DNA from 4 places in the Microtetraspora glauca genome. Region 2 is predicted to be linked to each of the others. Evidence: riboswitches for the same ligand, from Rfam matches in the RefSeq annotation. Region 2 holds a riboswitch; each other region holds the start of a gene.

Region 1 (4,163 bases), on a different contig from region 2:
CCCGACGAGCAGACCGACGGCCCGGGGGTCGCCCGCGGAGGACACGCCCGCGCGCCGGCGCAGCGCCTGGACGGCGATGAACAGCAGGCAGGTCCCCGCCGCCGCGCCGAGCGCGCCCACCAGCGTGCCGTAGAGAACGTCGTCGCGCTTGGCGTGGCCGAGTTCGTGCGCGACGATCAGCTTGACCTCGTCCGCCGGTTGGCTGACCAGCGTGTCGTACACCACGATCCGGCGGGTCGCCCCGAACCCCGACACGTACGCGTTGAGCGCGGTGGTGCGGCGGGAGGCGTCGGCGACCAGCACGTCCTTGACGGGAACGCCGTCCTTCGCGGCCATCGCGAGCAGGTCGGCGCGCAACTGCCCGGCGGGCAGCGGCGTGAACGTGTTGAACATCGGTTCGACCACGACCGGGTAGGCGAAGGACAGCACGACGGTCAGCGTGAAGGCGCCGAGGGACGCGGGGATCCACCAGGTGCGCGGCCATTTCCGGGCAAGCGCGACGATCACCAGCACGGCGACACCGGAGAGCACGATCTGGAGGCCGAAGTTCTTCAGCCGGTCGGCGGTCCACGTGCCCCACGTCTGCGTGGACAGGCCGTACTCCCGCAGCACGGTCTCCATCCACATCCCGAGCGGCCATCTCAGCAGCAGCGAGACGACGTAGACGCCCAGCACGCCGAGTATCGCCCTCACCCACCAGGGCCCTCTGATCCGTCCGATCAGCCGGGCGCCGACCGGGGTGAGGACGAGCACGCCCGCGATGACCAGCGTCAGCGCGAGCGACAGATAGCCGGGAAGCGAGGTCGCCGCGTCGAAGGCGTCGGCGCGGGCGAGCTGCGCGGGGGTGAAGTCCCGCGCGGGATCGGGGCGCACCTCCGGGGCGCCGGGGCCGAGGGCGTTCCACGGGGTCGTGACGGCGACGACCCCCATCAGGACCGCTCCCAGGACCAGCAGCGCGATCCCCGCCGCCCGGCTCCCGGATCCCGTGCCGGCTCCGGGCCTGCCGACCCGGCCGGCGACGTCACTCCGTGGCATCCCCATCACCCCTTCACAGTCCCCCGGTGGCCTCTCGTGGGCGGCGCGTCAGGCGAGCTCGCTCCGCACGTACTCTCGCCAGGCCGCGGTGAGCTCCGCGAGGTTCGTGCCCAATGTTTTTACCAGCGCCGTGGCGAGATCATGGTCGCTCGCCGCGCGATAGAGGGCCACCAGGGCGCGCTCCCCGTACCGCTCGGCGATGTACCGGCAGGCCAGCCACGCCTCCTCGTACGCCTGCGGGAGCCGTACCGAGCCGGGGCGGAACGCCTCACGGCCGGGCAGCGCCGCGGGGAGCGTGCCGGCGCGGACCTCGGCGGCGAGCTCGCTGGCGACGGCACGGGCGGTCAGGCCGCTGTCGAGATAGCCGACGTAGTCGGCGAAACCCTCCACCAGCCAGGCCGGCATGTCACCGGCGACCGCGGCCCCGGTGGCGACGTGCGTCAGCTCGTGGGCGAGCACGACGCGGCGCCCGGTCTCCGACAGGCGGGCGAAACCCGAGGGCGCGACGATGACGTGATCGACGTCGGCCAGCGCGGCGAGGCCCGTCACTCCGGCGGGCGAGGCGAGAACGGCGGCCTGCGCGTCGGTCGCGGGGACGAGGATCACCGCGTCCACGGACCCCCAGACCCGCGCGACCGTACGGCGGGCGGAGTCGGCCACGGCGGCCAGCCCCGCGACCGGCACCGAGCCGCTGCGTACCTCCGGACGGGCTCCGGGCGCCGAGAGGGATCGCGAGGCGGACCGGGGATCGGCCGCCGTCCGGCCGCCGATCACGAGGGCGTGCTGTCCTCTGACGAGCGACGCTCCGGCCCACATCTCGGGATGCTCGCCCATGACCGCGCGCGCGGTGGCCAGCGCCCGGTCGGGCGGCGCGTCGGCGGGCAGGGCCGTCACCGCCCCCGCGACCAGCACGGCCGCCCCGAGGCGGACCACAGCACGCATGCCGAAATCGTACGAGCCTCCGGACATGCCGCGGCCCCGCCCCTCTGGCAGAGGGGCGGGGCCGTGCGGCGTACCGGTGTCGAACCGCACCCGGCCGGGGGGCGGCCCGGGCGCGCCCGGGTGGGGTTCGAGCCGGGCACGCCCGGCTGGGGGGTTGATGGGGGCTCAGTCCCCGGGACGGACCGAGAGGGGGCTCGGTGGGGGCAGCGGCCCAGGGACGGACGGCAGTCGGTCGGGGGGAATTCCGACGTTCGGCGTAGGGAGCTCAGGCCCCGGGACGGACCGCGCCGACGAAGCTGCTCTTGCGGTACGCGTCGAGCTTGTCGATCCTGACCTGCGCGCCGGTGTGCGGCGCGTGGATCATTTTGCCCTTCCCGACGTACATGCCCACGTGGCCGCCGCCGCTCGTGAAGATGAGGTCGCCGGGCTTGAGGTTCTCCCAGGAGACCTTCTTCTTGACGCCGCTCTTCTGTGACCAGGTCGTGCGGGGGATCTTGACGCCCGCCTTCTCCCAGGCGTACTGGACCAGGCCCGAGCAGTCGAACGCGCCCGGTCCTGTGGCTCCCCATCGGTACGGGTCGCCGATCTGCTTCTTGGCCACCTTGATGGCCTTCTCCGCGAGGCGCTTCTGGCGGGCTGCCTTGGCCTGACGGATCGTGACCTTCGAGACTATGGCCGCTTTGGCGGAAGTCTCCGCCTTCGCGGCTGCCGCCGTCGTGGTGGCCGTTTCCAATGAGAGGCCGTCCGTCACCGGTTCGGCCGACGCGGGCTGGGCTCCGACGGCTGCGACAGAGGCGGTGATCGCTGCGCCACCGAGGGTGACGCGGGCAAGGCGGGACAGGCGTGCAGGGGTGCTAGACAGGATCGCTCCTATGGTCTTCCGCTTGCGCCTACCGGGTTAGCTGACGGATTCGGGCGGGGAAGTCGCCCTACGGCGCGAAAGGCGCCGATTCACCCCGGACCTTCGATGAAGGTCATTGGTTCCCCGGCTCCGTGCCTCCTGACTGCACGGACTCGGCATGTCGCCGCACCCGGGGGGATCGCGAAGCGGGTGACGACGACGGATGATCGGCACGAACGCGGCTGGTACCGGCGTTCATGGCGACGGCGTGGAGTGCACGTCGCGGCCCAGAAGTTACCGATTCGTGCCATAGGTCGGCAAAGTCCATGCCAAGAAATAAAGATCGAATAAAGGCTCCGGTAAAACGAAAACCCCTGCATACCCGATGCATTCCGCACTAAAATGTGACTCTGGTCACATATTGCGAAACATCCTCCGGAACTGCCACATTGGCACCAGCAGACACCCTAGAAGGTAGATCTATTTTGGTGATCGAAATTCCACGGGAAGCACCCTGGGTCCGATCGACGTTCGCGCACACGATGTGAGAGTTGTCACATATGCCGCTTCCGCCGATGGGTGAAGGTGATCGCGGAATCATGATTTCCACCGTCGAATCGCCCCGTATAACAGGACCGAGTGATCCCGCCGCATAGAGCGGGACTGGTTGCTCCTTGAGGCGTCCGTTCGTGCGGGCGTTCAGGATTCACCGGCCCCGGCCTCACCCATTGGCATACAGCCGTCCCCAGAGGCTCGATCGAGCGCCCTACGAGCTCCATGCCGGCTCACAGGGCCGGAACCAGGGGAAGCCGGGCTCAGGAGGGACCGGGCCAGGGGCCATCGACATGGAACCTCGCCGCAGAGCACCGGCGCGCTCAGCGGCGTCCGGCCACGCGGACACCGCCGAAAGCCGCGCGAACACCGCCGAAATACGCGGCACAGGACAGATCCGAGGCCTGCGGACTCGCGACAGTGTGACGGCGGTGCGGACGGGACACCAACGGGTGTGCGGCCCGGGGCACCGGCGATCCGGTGCCCCGGCCGGGGCGGTCGCCGGAGTTCCCGGCGGCCGAGATCAGGGACGTACGGCGCCGATGGCGTTGTACTGGGCGAGCGTGACGACCTTCACCACATCGCCCGTCCGGGGAGCGTGGACGACCTTGCCGTCTCCGGCGTAGATGCCCACATGCCCGTACCCACTGTGGAAGAGGAGGTCGCCCGCCTCCAGGGCGTCGAGCGAGACCCTGCGGCTGGCACCCCAGGCCCACTGCTCGAAGCTCGTACGCGGCAGCGAGACCCCGCCGCTCGACCAGGCCGCCTGGACGAGCCCTGAGCAGTCCCAGGC
Region 2 (4,163 bases):
GGCCGCAGACCTGGTGGGAGTTCCGCAAGATCATGCCGCCCTTGGCGGAGCGCTATCGAGTGATCGCCGTTGACTTGCGGGGGATGGGCGGCTCGGACAAGCCCGCCTCCGGCTATGACAAGAAGACGATGGCGGGCGACATCCACGCGCTGATGCGCCATCTCGGCCACGATGCCGTCAACATCGCCGGGCACGACATCGGCGGGATGGTCGCCTACGCCTTCGCGGCCAATCATCCCGCGAGCACGCGGCGGATCGCGCTGCTGGACATCGCTCACCCTGACGACCGGTTCTACGACTATTCCCTGCTGCCGCGCCCCGGGCGTCAGCAGATCGACGGCGACATCCATGCGGGTCCCGGACGTTTCCTGTGGTGGTTCGCGTTCAACCAGGTTCCCGGCCTGCCTGAACGCCTGCTCGCCGGCCGGTCACGCCACCTGATCGACTGGATGTGCGACTACTTGATCGACGATCCCGGCGCCATCAGCGACCGCGACCGCGACGTCTACGCCCACGCCTACTCCACCGTGGACGCGATCCGGGCCGGCAATGCCTGGTACCGGGCCTTCGGGCAGGACATCGCGGATGAGAAGACGTATGGTCCGGTGACCGTGCCGATCTTGGCCATGGGAGGCGGGGAGGGAGGCTATCAGCTGCTGCGGCAGGTGCTCGCGAACAAGGGGACCGACGTCGAGGTGGTCGAAGTTCCGGGCAGTGGCCACTACATCCCCGAAGAACAACCGGAAACGGTCGTCAAGCATCTGACGCGATTCTTCGCCTGAGGCGGCGCGGGCCGCTCAGCGGCACTCCCGGTGCGGTGGCGCGGAGCCGAGGGGGCCGTCGGCAGCGTCTAGTACATCGAGATGTGGACGTGGTCGTAGTGGTTCGCGGTGATGCCGCCGCGATCGGACATGGTGCGCCACCCGGGGCTGCCGAGGTTGTAGATCCGTTGCTGCCAGATCACGTAATTCACACCCAGCTTGGAGCCGTTCTTGATGGCCCAGACGGCGAGGCTGTCGCCGAGGGCCTTCATGCCCGGGCTCGGCATGGAGCCGCCCGAGCTCATCATGAAGTCACAGGCCCGGCCGAGCGGGTGCTCGCCCGAGGTGTCCACGCGGTAGCAGCCGACGGTGTAGCGCAGATCGAAGTGTTTACCGACCTCCGCCTTCATCAGGCGGGTCCGGGGCGTGATGTTGTCGCCGCCGGAGGGGAGTTCCGGGGCCCAGCCGCCGCCGGCGAGCTTCCCGGGCGCGATCGGGATGAGCTGGTCGAGCTTCTTCTTGATGTCGTCGATCAGGTTCTCGGCGGCCTTGCGCTGCCCGGCGACCTCCTGCGACCGCGTCTTGATCTGCTCGATCAGGGCCGCCGCCGCGTCGGCCGCGGCCTTGCGCTCCTTCGTGAGCGCGGCGACCTGCGAGACCAGTACGGCCTGCTCGTCCTGGATCTGGGTCAGTACGGCGGAGTTCCGCAGGTCAGTGCCCAGCAGGCCCAGGTCATGCGTCTGGTAACGCACGCCGGCGATGCTGATCATCTGCTGCCTGGCCGCCTCGAAGTCGGATTCCGCCTTGGCCAGCCGCTCCTTGGCCGCTTTCTCGGACTCCTGCGCCTTGGCGAGCTCGACCCGCTTGGCGTTGTAGTCGGCGATCAGCTTGTCGACCTTCGTGCGCAGCTCGGCGAGTTGCTTCCTGAGCTGGCTCTCGCTCGGCTTGGGAGCGGCGTGAGCCCCTGAGGCCGTACCGAAGACGAGGGCAGCCGCGGCCAGAGCCGCGGCGGCCGCCGGAAACGCGCGGGGCAGAGCCCACTCCTCTCCATCTGCCGACCGGGTTAGCTGACGGGTTCGGGCTGGAGGAGCCCTGGCACTGGCGTGCCTTCACCCCAGGTGCACGGCGACCGTTCCCGGAAACGGGGGATGGATCGCCACAACGTCGTGGGTCCCCGGCTCCCGGGCGAGGCGCCCGGGATTAGGCGCACCGGCTGTGGCAGCCGGTGCGATGGATAGTAGTGGTAAAGCCCGGATCATTGCTACTCAAAGTTGCAATCCAGTAGTGATCAACTCGTTATCGGATATTCACGCAACATCCGGGCGGCGTCCTCGGGGGCCACGTCGTTGACGAACGCCCCCATCGCGGACTCCGATCCGGCCAGGTACTTGAGCTTGTCCGGCGCCCTCCGGATGCTGAACAGCTGGAGGTGGAGGTAGGCGAGATCGCGCCGATAGGTCACCGGAGCCTGATGCCAGGCCGCGACGTACGGCATGGCCACGCCGAACAGCGCGTCGAGCCGGCGCAGCACCCCGGTGTAGAGCGGCCCGAACGCGGCGCGCTGGTCCGGGTCCAGCGCGGGCAGGTCAGGCACCCGCCGGTGCGGGTAGACGTGGATTTCGAACGGATAGCGGGCGGCGGCCGGGACGAACGCCGTCCAGTGCTCATTGGACGCCACGACGCGGGGACCCGTCCGCTCGGCGGCCAGCACGTCGGCGAAGAGGTTCCCGCCCCTGTGCCGCGAGGCGACGCCGAGCATGTGGCGGGTACGCGGGGTGACGTACGGATAGGCGTAGATCTGGCCGTGAGGATGGGGGAGGGTGATGCCGATCTCCGCGCCCCTGTTCTCGAAGCAGAAGACCTGCTCGACGCCCGGAAGGGCGGACAGCTCGGCGGTGCGGTCGGCCCATGCCTCCATGACGAGTTCGACCTGCGCCGCGCTCAGCGAGCCGAAGGACGCGTCGTGGTCGGACGTGAAGCAGACCACCTCGCACCGCCCGACGCCCGGCCGCGCCGCGCTCAACCCGCCGGGATCGGCGAAGCCGCCTCCCAAGGGGTAGCCCCCCGTGGAACCGTCCCCTGAGAAGCTGAACGAGGGGAAGCGGTTCTCGAAGACCGCGACGTCGTAGTCGGAGGGGATCTCCGAACCGGGATGGGCCGGACACAGCGGGCACTCGTCGGGGGAGGGCAGGTGCGTCCGGGTCTGGCGGTGCCCCGCGATGGTGATCCATTCGTCCATCAGCGGGTCGTAGCGCATCTGCGAGGCGCGTGGACGCGGGGGTAGTTCGCGCGGATCGACAGCGCCGCGGTCCGCGTCGTCCCGCCGGTCGTAGTAGAACAGCTCCCGACCGTCGGCGAGGTGGGTGATCGTGCGCTTCACGGGGCCGGTGCCTCCCGCTCGTCGGCGCCGGGATCCGCCAGCACCAGCTCGCCCACGTGCTCCGACAGCGCCGCGCGGGCCTCGCCGGACAGGCCGGTGTCGCTGACCACGACGTCGGCCTGCTCCAGGCGGGCGATCGTGCTGATGCCGATCGTGCCCCACTTGGTGTGGTCGGCCAGGACGACGAGGCGCTGGGCGGCCCCGACCAGCTCGCGGTCGGTCTCGGCCTCCAGCAGGTTGGGCGTGGTGAACCCGGCCTTCACGCTCATCCCGTGGACGCCGAGGATCAGCATGTCGACGTTCATCGAGCGGATCGCCGCGACCGCGACCGGCCCGACCAGCGCGTCGGAAGGGGTGCGTACGCCGCCGACCAGCACCACGGTCTGGTCGGGCCGCCCGGCGCGGTGGAACACGTCCGCGACCTTGAGCGAGTTGGTGATGACGGTCAGTTCGGGCACGTCGGCCAGATGGTGCGCGAAGGTCCACGTGGTGGTTCCGGCCGACAGGGCCACCGAGCTGCCCGGCCGGACGAGACGCGCGGCGTGGCGGGCGATGGCCTCCTTCTCGGCCTGCTGACGGGCCGACTTGGCGGTGAACCCGGGTTCCTCCGTCGATCCCGCGCCGACGATCGTCGCGCCTCCGTGGACCTTCTCGACCAGTCCGCGGTCCGCGAGGGCCTCCAGATCTCGGCGTATGGTCATGTCGGAGACGCCGAGATCCCGCACCAGCTCGGCGACGCGTACGCCGCCGGTCCTGCGGACCCGCTCAAGAATCGCCTGCTGCCGTAGCTGGGCAAGCATCACCGCTCCAATCAACAGATTCCAACAAATTATGCCACATGGAGCGGGCGGCAATGTTGAATCATGGTGATATGAGTGGCGCGCTATACGGCACCTGGCGTGGTGATGAAGAGTGGGGGCGCTAGCCGTACGACGAAAGGCGGTTCCGCATGGGCAAGAGAGCGCGCAAGTCGAAGGCACGGAAGAAGAAGCAGGCGAACCACGGCAAGCGGCCCACCGGGC
Region 3 (4,163 bases), on a different contig from region 2:
GCGGGCCTGGCCGTCGCGGCGGCGGCGATCCTGACCGCCCGGTTCGCGGCCCTGCCCGCCGAGCCCGGCCCCGCCATGGCCGTGGCCCTGTCCGTGCTCGTCGGCTCCGCGGTCAGAGCGCTCCCGGCCCTGACCGCCTGCGCCGTCGCGGCCGGAGGGTTCGCGGTGGTCCTCGGCAGCCTGTTCACCGCACACGCGCTCTCCTCCGGAGTCCCGACGGTGACGGTGCTGAACGGCGCGGGATGGCTCTGCGCCCTCATGATCGGGGCGGCCCCGCGGCTGTTCGACGCGCGACGGCGGGCCATCGCCGAGAAGGTCCGCCGCGACGAGCGCCTGGCACTGGCCAGAGAACTGCACGATGTCGTCGCCCACCACATCACCGGCATCGTGGTCCAGGCCCAGGCCGCCCAGCTTGTCGCCCGCAAGCACCCCGAGAAGGTGGACGGGTCCTTCGCGGGCATCGAGGCCGCCGGCTCCGACGCGCTGGCCGCGATGCGCCGGGTCGTGGGCCTGCTGCGCGACGCCGACGACGCGGCGCCCGCCACGCCCGGCCCCGAGGGGCTCAGCGAACTGGTCGAACGCTTCGACGGTTACGGTCAGGGCCGGGCGGTCCACCTGCGGCTTCCCGACGACGACGACCGGTCGGGGTGGCCGCCCGAAGTGACCAGCACCGTCTACCGGGTCGTCCAGGAGTCGCTGACCAACGTCTCCCGCCACGCCCCGCAGGCTCGCTCGGTCATGGTCAGCGTCGACCGAGATCGGGACGTCGTCACCGTCGAGGTCGTCGACGACGCGCCGCCTGGGCCGGCCCGCTACCACCACCGCGGGGGGTACGGCCTGGTCGGGATGCGCGAGCGCCTGGAGGCACTCGGCGGCACGCTGGTCGCCGGGCCGCGCTCCGGGGCCGGCTGGTCCGTGCGCGCCACACTGCCCGTCGCCGCGCGGGAGCGCGGATGACCATCAGAGTCCTGGTGGCCGACGATCAGGCGATGATCCGTAGCGGCCTGCGGCTCATCCTGGAGGACCAGCCCGACATCAGCGTGGTCGCCGAGGCCGCAGACGGCGCCGAGGCGGTCGACCTGGCCCGGCGGCTGCGCCCGGACGTGTGCCTGGTGGACATCCGGATGCCCCGCCTCGACGGCATCGAGGTCACCCGCGCGCTGGCCGGCCCGGGGGTGCCGGACCCGCTCCGGGTGGTCGTGGTCACCACCTTCGATCTCGACGAGTACGTTCAGGGCGCGCTGCGCGGGGGAGCGGTCGGCTTCGTCCTGAAGGACGCCGGTCCCGCGCTGCTCGTCGAGGCCGTCCGGGCCGCGAACGCCGGAGACGCCCTGATCTCACCGTCGGTCACCCTGCGCCTGCTGCGCCACCTCACGGCCGCCGGAGCCCCGGCCGCACGCGGGCCCGCGCGGCCGCTGTCCGAACGGGAGATCGAGGTCGTCCGGGCCATCGCCAGGGGCCGTACCAACCAGGAGATCGCCGCCGAGCTGTTCATCTCGCTGAGCACCGTCAAGAGCCACCTGTCCGGCATCCAGGCGAAGCTCGGGGTGCGCAACCGGGTGGAGATCGCCGCCTGGGCCTGGGAGAACCGCATGATGGGCGGCGGGTAGCGCGGGCGAGGAGCCCACGAGGTTCCCTGCCTGACCGGCGGTTGACCTGTCCGGGTAAAGAATCCTTTGTCCTGTTTGTCACTTTATGTCCGTATGTGTACCTTAGGTCCACTATCGGAGTACGTACCGACGACTGTGTCGTCACCTGTGTTGCCGTTTCGTTGCCCGGACCGTGCGTCGCCGACGGGGAGTCTTTCCCGTCTTGACGGCGCGTGGGCCGCCTCATCCGCTCCCAGCGGAGCCGGGGACCCATCTCCCGGGGTGAATCGACACGCCAGCCCGCGCTGCGTGCCGTAGGGCACCTCCCCGCCCGAACCCGTCAGCTGACCCGGTAGGCGGCATGGAAGCAAGGAGTCGATCCCTTCATGCCCACGCATCGACCTGCCCCTTCTTCGAAGAACCCCGGCCGGCGCCGTCTGGCCGTGGGGTAGAACACGCCGCCCTCCGCGGGGGGACCGGGTGCGACGGCGCGTGACCCTGACACCCGCTCACCACGCGGACCCCACTCCCCACGGCAGTCCCCAAGCAATGCCTCATAGGAGAAACCAGCATGTCCCTCACCCGTACATTCCGAGTTCTGACCGCGACCGGTCTCCTGGCCACCGTGTCCACCACCGCCGCCCTGGTCCTGTCCAGCCCGGCGCACTCCACCCCGGACGGCCCCGCCCCCGCCGCCCAGGCGGCCGAGGGGAAGGCCTCGCCGCTCATCTACGGCGAGGACGTCTCCGGCCACGAGCCCACGCATGACTGGAGCTCCAGCCCGGCCCACTTCGGCATCGTCAAGGCCACCGAGGGCCTGACCTGGCGCGACGACTCCTTCGCCCGGCACTGGCGCGAGCTGGGCAAGAAGGGCATCGTCCGCGGCGCCTACCACTTCGCCCGCACCTACAACGACCCCATCGCCGAAGCCGACCACTTCCTGTCGGTGGTGAACGCGCAGCCCAGCAAGCCCGGCGACCTGCTGGTGCTCGACCTGGAGACCTCCGACGGCCTGTCCGTCTCGCACGTCAACAACTGGGCCAAGACCTGGCTGGCCTACGTGAAGAAGAAGACCGGCGCGACGCCGCTGATCTACACCGGCTGGAACTTCGCCGAGACCTACGGTCGCGGGCTGTCCGAGTACCCCCTGTGGGTGGCGCACTACAGCAAGGCCAAGGGTGAGGTCACCCCGCCCGCCGACTGGAAGAGCTGGGCCATCCACCAGTACACCGAGACGCCGATCGACCAGAACGTCTCCGCGTTGACCGCCGACCAGCTGCGCGCCCTGGGCCGCCCCGCCGCCAAGGCGTAGCCGACCGGGCTTCCGCCCGCCGTCCTCCGTACGGGGCCGAACGGCCGTCCCGAATGCGGAATCGGCGAGCGGAAGCACCGGGCGCCTCGACGATCGAGCGCTTCTCCTGAATCCCCGGCGGGCGCGCATGGTTCGAGCGCCTGCCGGGGAACGGACAGCTCAGACGACTCGACCAGAGCCATCTCGGTCAGGCGTCGGCCAGGCGCGTACTGCCGGGGCGGTTCGCAACCCCGAGAAGCTCCGGCCTTGGACGGTGGGGCCACGGCACCAGCCAGTGCCCTTCCCGTCAATCTTCTCGTCAGGGCTTGGCCAGTGGGATGATCCTGCGGTATTTGCCGCCGGCCGACCGCTCGGGTGGCTCTTCGGCGCGCTCGAGCGTGATGTGGTCGACCTTGTGCTCGGTCAGCAAATGAGCGATCTCGTCGCGCACCGTCTGCCACACGCTGTCGGGGTCGGTGCCGTCCGCGGGCTTCAGGCGCACCCGCAGCGTGGTGGGCGTCGTCTGGACGAGCTGGAACTGCTCGATGCCGGGAAGACGGTCCAGCAAGGTGCCGAAGGCCATGGGGGAGATGCCGATGTGCTCGCCGCGGCCGGTGGGGAAGGAAAGCATCTCGGCCGCGCGGCCCTGCACCTGAACAGCGGGTAGTGGGCTGCCGCACGGACAGGGGTCGGGACGCAGCAGGACGTTGTCGCCCAGGTTGTAGCGCAGGATCGGCTGGGCCCGGTTGGCGAGGTTGCTCAGCAGGACCGTGTGCGACGGCTGACCAGGGGGGACAGGCCGGTAGTCGGCGTCGACCGGCTCCAGCACGGCCCAGTCGCTGTTGACGTGAAGCCAGTTCTGCGCGCAGCCGTAGGAGAGGAAGCCGCACTCTGTGGCGGCGTAGGCGGAGCGGATCTCGGCGTGGAACGCGTCGGCGATCCGGGTACGGTTCTCTGCCGTCAGCGCTTCACCACCGGCGATGATCACCCCTGGGCGGATGCGCAGGCGGCCGGCTTCCTGCTCCCCGGCCAACAACCCGAGCATGCTCGCGAAGCCGGTGAGGGAGCTGGGGTTGTATCGGTTGAGCTCGGCGGCCAGTTCCGGCAGCGGCTGGTGTATCGAGAATTCTCTCAGCATCCAGCTGAGCCGTGGGTGGTCCCGGCGGAACCGCGCCGCCCCGGCGACGGTGGCGAAGTGGCCGCCGGGTGCGGAGACGATCGCGGTACGGCCGGCGCCGCGCAGGAGACGGATGACCTGGCCGATGCCCAGCCCGCCGCGGGCG
Region 4 (4,163 bases), on a different contig from region 2:
ACCGTTCCCGGGCGAGAACGTCAAGGCGGTGGAAACGTACGGCGGCGTCCCGCGCCAGTCCTCTCGGCGGCGTCCCGCGCCAGTCCTCTCGGCGGCGACGCCGCGTCAGGGTGAGCGCCGGCCCGCGAGTAAACCGAGATATCACGCCGTACGGGTTCTCCTCACCTGGCTTCGAGCCCTCAATGGAGCGGATGGCCGCCTTCCTTCAGCGTCACGACGGAAGCGGCTCCCGGCAGCCGATAAGACGCGTAGAGCGGCGCTACCCCTCGTACACCCGGGCCAACAGCTCCACCAGCTGTTGGCCTTCCGCCGCACTGAGCGGCGCCAGGAGTGCGGCGTTGGCCCGCTCCGCCAGCTCCGCGCACCGTTTCAGGGTCCGCGCGCCCGCCGGTGTCACCGTCACCGCGTTCTTGCGGCGGTCCTGCGGATCGGGGTCCCGTACCGCCAGCCCGGCTTCCTCCAGGTCGTTGAGCAGGAGGACCACGTCCTTCGCGTCGAAGCCCAAGCGGCGCACCACATCCGCCTGGGCGACCGGGCCGTACTCGGACACTGCCGCGAGCACGGCGTGATGCGGCAGCTTCAGCCCTTCCTCGGCGATCGCCTCGGCGACCAGGCTCCGGCCGCGCGCCGCGACCTGGCCGGCCAGCCAGCTCGGCAGGGACTGGATGTGCGCCAGGGCGCGCGGGCGTTCGGTGGGAGTCATGGCAGCAAACTATCCCAAAATCATTGGACATCCCAATGACTTACCCCCTATGTTGAACGTCCATTGGGAATTCCAATGATTCTTCGAGCTGACGTCACATCCGGAGGTGTCCATGCGTCGTGTCCGCTATGAGGTCAGCGGCGGCCCCGCGGTTCTGTTCATCGAGGAGGCCCCTGTTCCAGAGCCCGGCCCGGGTGAGCTGCTCGTCCGTGCCGAAGCGGTCGGTGTCACGCTGCCGGCCGTACGGAAGGTGCGCGAGGGCGCCAAGCCCGTCCCGCTCGGCGGAGAGGTGGCAGGCACCGTCGCCGCCGTCGGTGAAGGCGTCACCGGGTTCGCCGTGGGCGACCGCGTCACCGGCCTCTCCTTCTCCCATGCCTATGCCGAACTGGCCCTCATCCACCACGCGATGGCCTCCGCGATTCCCGAATGGGCGACCGGCGTCGACGCCGTGGCCCTGGTCCGCAGCGGCCTGGTGGCACGCGGCGCCTACGAGGCCGGCCGCCCCCACCCCGGCGACGCCGTCCTGGTCACCGCAGCGGCCAGTGCGGTCGGCACCCTCGCCCTGCAGTATGCGAAGGCGGGCGGGGCCTCCCGTGTGGTCGCGGCCGTCAGCAGTGCGGACAAGACGGAGTTCGTTCGCGCCCTCGGCGCCGACGAGGTCGTGCTCTACGGGGACGAGTCCTGGGGCGATCCGGTCGACATCGTCATCGATGGGGTCGGCGGAGAACTCCTCAGCCCCGCGGTGCGCGCCCTGGCCCCCGGCGGCCGTCTGGTCGCCTTCAGTTCGGGCGGCGGCACAATCGACGCGTACGAGCTGCTTGTCCGGAGCGCCTCGGTCATCGGCTTCCAGATGGCGGCCATCGCCCGGGGCAAGCCCGAGGTGTACGCGCGCTGGCTTGACGAGCTCTGGGAACTCCACCGCAACCGCACACTGCGGCCCCGCGTATTCGCTGAAATCCCGCTCGCCGAAGCAGCGCGCGCCCACGAGATCATCGAGTCGCGCCGCAACCTCGGCAAGGTCGTTCTGGTCCCCTGAGACCAGGACGGCAATCCGACAGACTCGGCCGCCCGGGTCGGTGCATCCTGGATCTTCTTGGCCTACCGGGGGCGCCACCGGAATACGGCAGAAACGGGCCACGGGCCGGGTGGTTTCGGCGCACGCGTGACCTGCCGAGCGGCCGGCTGGACGTCCAGGTCGAGGGGCAGCCGTTGCCTGCCGATTGCCTGGTTCTCGTCAGGGTCATGGCGGCATCGATCGCGAGCGTCCCGTCACCGGGGACGTCGCGGCGCGGACCCGTGAAATCAGGCTCGTCCGCGTGATCGCGAAGATCCGTACGTAAATCTTTCCGGGGTCGGCGGCGTGTCACACCGGTCGGCTTCGCGCGGGCGCCGACGGTGCCAGGATCCCCCTGGCGGCAGGCGAAACCACGCCGTTCGAGCGATCACCGGGCGCCATGGTGGTACCGCACCCCCACTCTTGACCGATCATTACAGAGGTATGACCCTGTTTGTCCTCACTTGACCGATTTGAAGCGGTCTATTACCGTTTTGGGAACACGGCGCATACCTGACCTCTGCAAGGTGTGCCTGCCCCATAACCGATGACACGGTCATCCATCACTGGAACCGACCGTCGACCGCCGAGTCCGCGTTCGCGCGGAGCCGGGGACCCACCACCTTTCTGGGGTGAATCGGCATCAGTGCCGTAGGGCGACTTCCACGCCCGAACCCGTCAGCTAACCCGGTAGGCGGCATGGAAGCAAGGGAGTAGACCCCCGTAATGCGAGCCCCCAAGACTTACCTGCGTGCGGCCCTGATCACCGGCGTCCTGGCCACCGCTGCCGTGCCCGCGACCCTGGCGGCCGCCCACGCCGACACCGTCCACGCCAGCGCGTCCGCTCCCATGAGCCCCCTCCTGAAGGAGGCCGCGTCGCTGCCCAAGGTGAGCGCCACGCGGCTGCTGCAGATCGCGCAGAGCCAGGTCGGCGTCAGCGAGAACGCCTCCGGCGGCGGCACGAAGTTCCACGACTGGTACATCAACTCGCCCCGCGCCAAGGAGACCGTCGCCCGTGACGGCGGCAGCACCGGCGCCTACGCCAACGCCCCCTGGTGCGACATGTTCGTCTCCTGGGTCGGCGATCAGGCGGGCCTGCGGCCGGTCCTCGGCTGGGACGCCTACACCGTCCAGCACGCCAAGTGGTTCCAGGACAACCACCGCTGGGGCGCCACCGCCAAGCCCGGCGCGGTCGTGTTCTTCGACTGGAACGGCGGCAAGGACATCTACGGCATCGACCACGTCGGCTTCGTCATCAAGGACAACGGCGACGGGACGATCAAGACCGTCGAAGGCAACACCGGCAACGGCAAGGTCGAGATCCGTACCCGGCCGATGAGCCAGGTGACGGGCTTCGGCTACCCCGTCTACACCGCCTGATCGGTGTGACTTCGAGAACGCCCCCGGCAGACCGCCGGGGGCGTTCCGCTGTCCGGAATCCCGGGACCGAGATCTCTCCGGAGATTTGCCCGGATTCGGGTTGAACAGGGCATTCGGCGGCGGTCGACTCAAGCTGAGACCAGCCAGAAGGAGGTGCTCCGATGGGGTTCGTCCAGGTCATCGAGTACGAGACCTCCCACGCGCCTGAGGTGGAGAGTCTCCTGGATGAGTGGTGCGCCCGGACGGCGGGCGAGCGCACGGCCACGCACACGGTGCTGGCACGCGATCACCAGCGGCCCGAGCACTACGTGTCGATCGTCGAGTTCCCCTCGTATGAGGAGGCGATGCGGAACAACACGCTTCCGGCGACGAGCGAGTTCGCGCACCGGATGGAGGAGTTGTGCGACTCCCCGCCGCGCTTCGTCGATCTCGACGTCGTACGGGATGTCGAACTGTAGAGCGCACCATCGGGAAACGGGCTCCGCGAGATCGGTCGAGGATCAGGAGCCCGAGGGGAGCATCGCTCGGACCTCTGTGATCAACCGCAGGACGTCCGGTCAGCCGGGCATGTGGGAGATTGGCCTGATCACCGGCCCACAGTCCGAGGAAGAGGCACGTCCCCCCGATGACGACCTTCGAGCACACCCGCCGCGCCTGCTACACCGGCTCGTTCACCCAGGCCATCGTCAACAACCTCGCCCCGCTGTTGTTCATCGTCTTCCAGACCGGCTACCAGGTCCCGCTGGAGATGCTCGGCCGCCTGGTGCTGCTGAACTTCGCGACCCAGCTCGTCACCGACATCGTGGCGGTCAGGTACGCCGACCGGATCGGCTACCGCGTACCGCTGGTGCTCGCCCACGCCCTGTCCGCCGTGGGACTGGTGTCGCTGGCGGTGGCCCCGGCGGTCGTCCCCTCCCCGTACCTGGGACTGTGCCTGGCGGTCGTCGTCTACGCGGTCGGTGGCGGCCTGCTCGAGGTGCTCGTCAGCCCCGTGGTGGACGCCCTGCCCAGCCCGGCGGAGGGCAA

Evidence for each region. Region 2 has a riboswitch for cyclic di-AMP ahead of AB0I59_RS32755 (VldE C-terminal domain-containing protein). Riboswitches for the same ligand answer to the same signal wherever they lie in the genome.
Region 1: it holds a riboswitch for cyclic di-AMP, as region 2 does, so the genes downstream of both, AB0I59_RS08995 (C40 family peptidase) here and AB0I59_RS32755 (VldE C-terminal domain-containing protein) in region 2, are expected to answer to the same signal.
Region 3: it holds a riboswitch for cyclic di-AMP, as region 2 does, so the genes downstream of both, AB0I59_RS30570 (glycoside hydrolase family 25 protein) here and AB0I59_RS32755 (VldE C-terminal domain-containing protein) in region 2, are expected to answer to the same signal.
Region 4: it holds a riboswitch for cyclic di-AMP, as region 2 does, so the genes downstream of both, AB0I59_RS26430 (CHAP domain-containing protein) here and AB0I59_RS32755 (VldE C-terminal domain-containing protein) in region 2, are expected to answer to the same signal.

Annotation. Positions count from the first base shown of each region.
Region 1 covers NZ_JBFALK010000003.1:576,532-580,694, forward strand. Annotated here, with positions in the region: gene AB0I59_RS08985 (M48 family metallopeptidase) at 1-1,035, opposite strand, end outside; gene AB0I59_RS08990 (peptidase MA family metallohydrolase) at 1,084-1,977, opposite strand; gene AB0I59_RS08995 (C40 family peptidase) at 2,243-2,710, opposite strand; cyclic di-AMP (ydaO/yuaA leader) riboswitch at 2,850-3,007, opposite strand; gene AB0I59_RS09000 (C40 family peptidase) at 3,894-4,163, opposite strand, start outside.
Region 2 covers NZ_JBFALK010000022.1:14,341-18,503, reverse strand. Annotated here, with positions in the region: gene AB0I59_RS32760 (alpha/beta fold hydrolase) at 1-782, shown strand, start outside; gene AB0I59_RS32755 (VldE C-terminal domain-containing protein) at 851-1,513, opposite strand; cyclic di-AMP (ydaO/yuaA leader) riboswitch at 1,800-1,978, opposite strand; gene galT (galactose-1-phosphate uridylyltransferase) at 2,050-3,141, opposite strand; gene AB0I59_RS32745 (DeoR/GlpR family DNA-binding transcription regulator) at 3,138-3,941, opposite strand; gene AB0I59_RS42175 (50S ribosomal protein bL37) at 4,091-4,163, shown strand, end outside.
Region 3 covers NZ_JBFALK010000019.1:129,966-134,128, forward strand. Annotated here, with positions in the region: gene AB0I59_RS30560 (sensor histidine kinase) at 1-957, shown strand, start outside; gene AB0I59_RS30565 (response regulator) at 954-1,610, shown strand; cyclic di-AMP (ydaO/yuaA leader) riboswitch at 1,819-1,963, shown strand; gene AB0I59_RS30570 (glycoside hydrolase family 25 protein) at 2,161-2,901, shown strand; gene AB0I59_RS30575 (phenylacetate--CoA ligase family protein) at 3,200-4,163, opposite strand, start outside.
Region 4 covers NZ_JBFALK010000015.1:132,691-136,853, reverse strand. Annotated here, with positions in the region: gene AB0I59_RS26440 (MarR family winged helix-turn-helix transcriptional regulator) at 260-703, opposite strand; gene AB0I59_RS26435 (quinone oxidoreductase family protein) at 816-1,739, shown strand; cyclic di-AMP (ydaO/yuaA leader) riboswitch at 2,332-2,469, shown strand; gene AB0I59_RS26430 (CHAP domain-containing protein) at 2,484-3,137, shown strand; gene AB0I59_RS26425 (hypothetical protein) at 3,299-3,595, shown strand; gene AB0I59_RS26420 (MFS transporter) at 3,763-4,163, shown strand, end outside.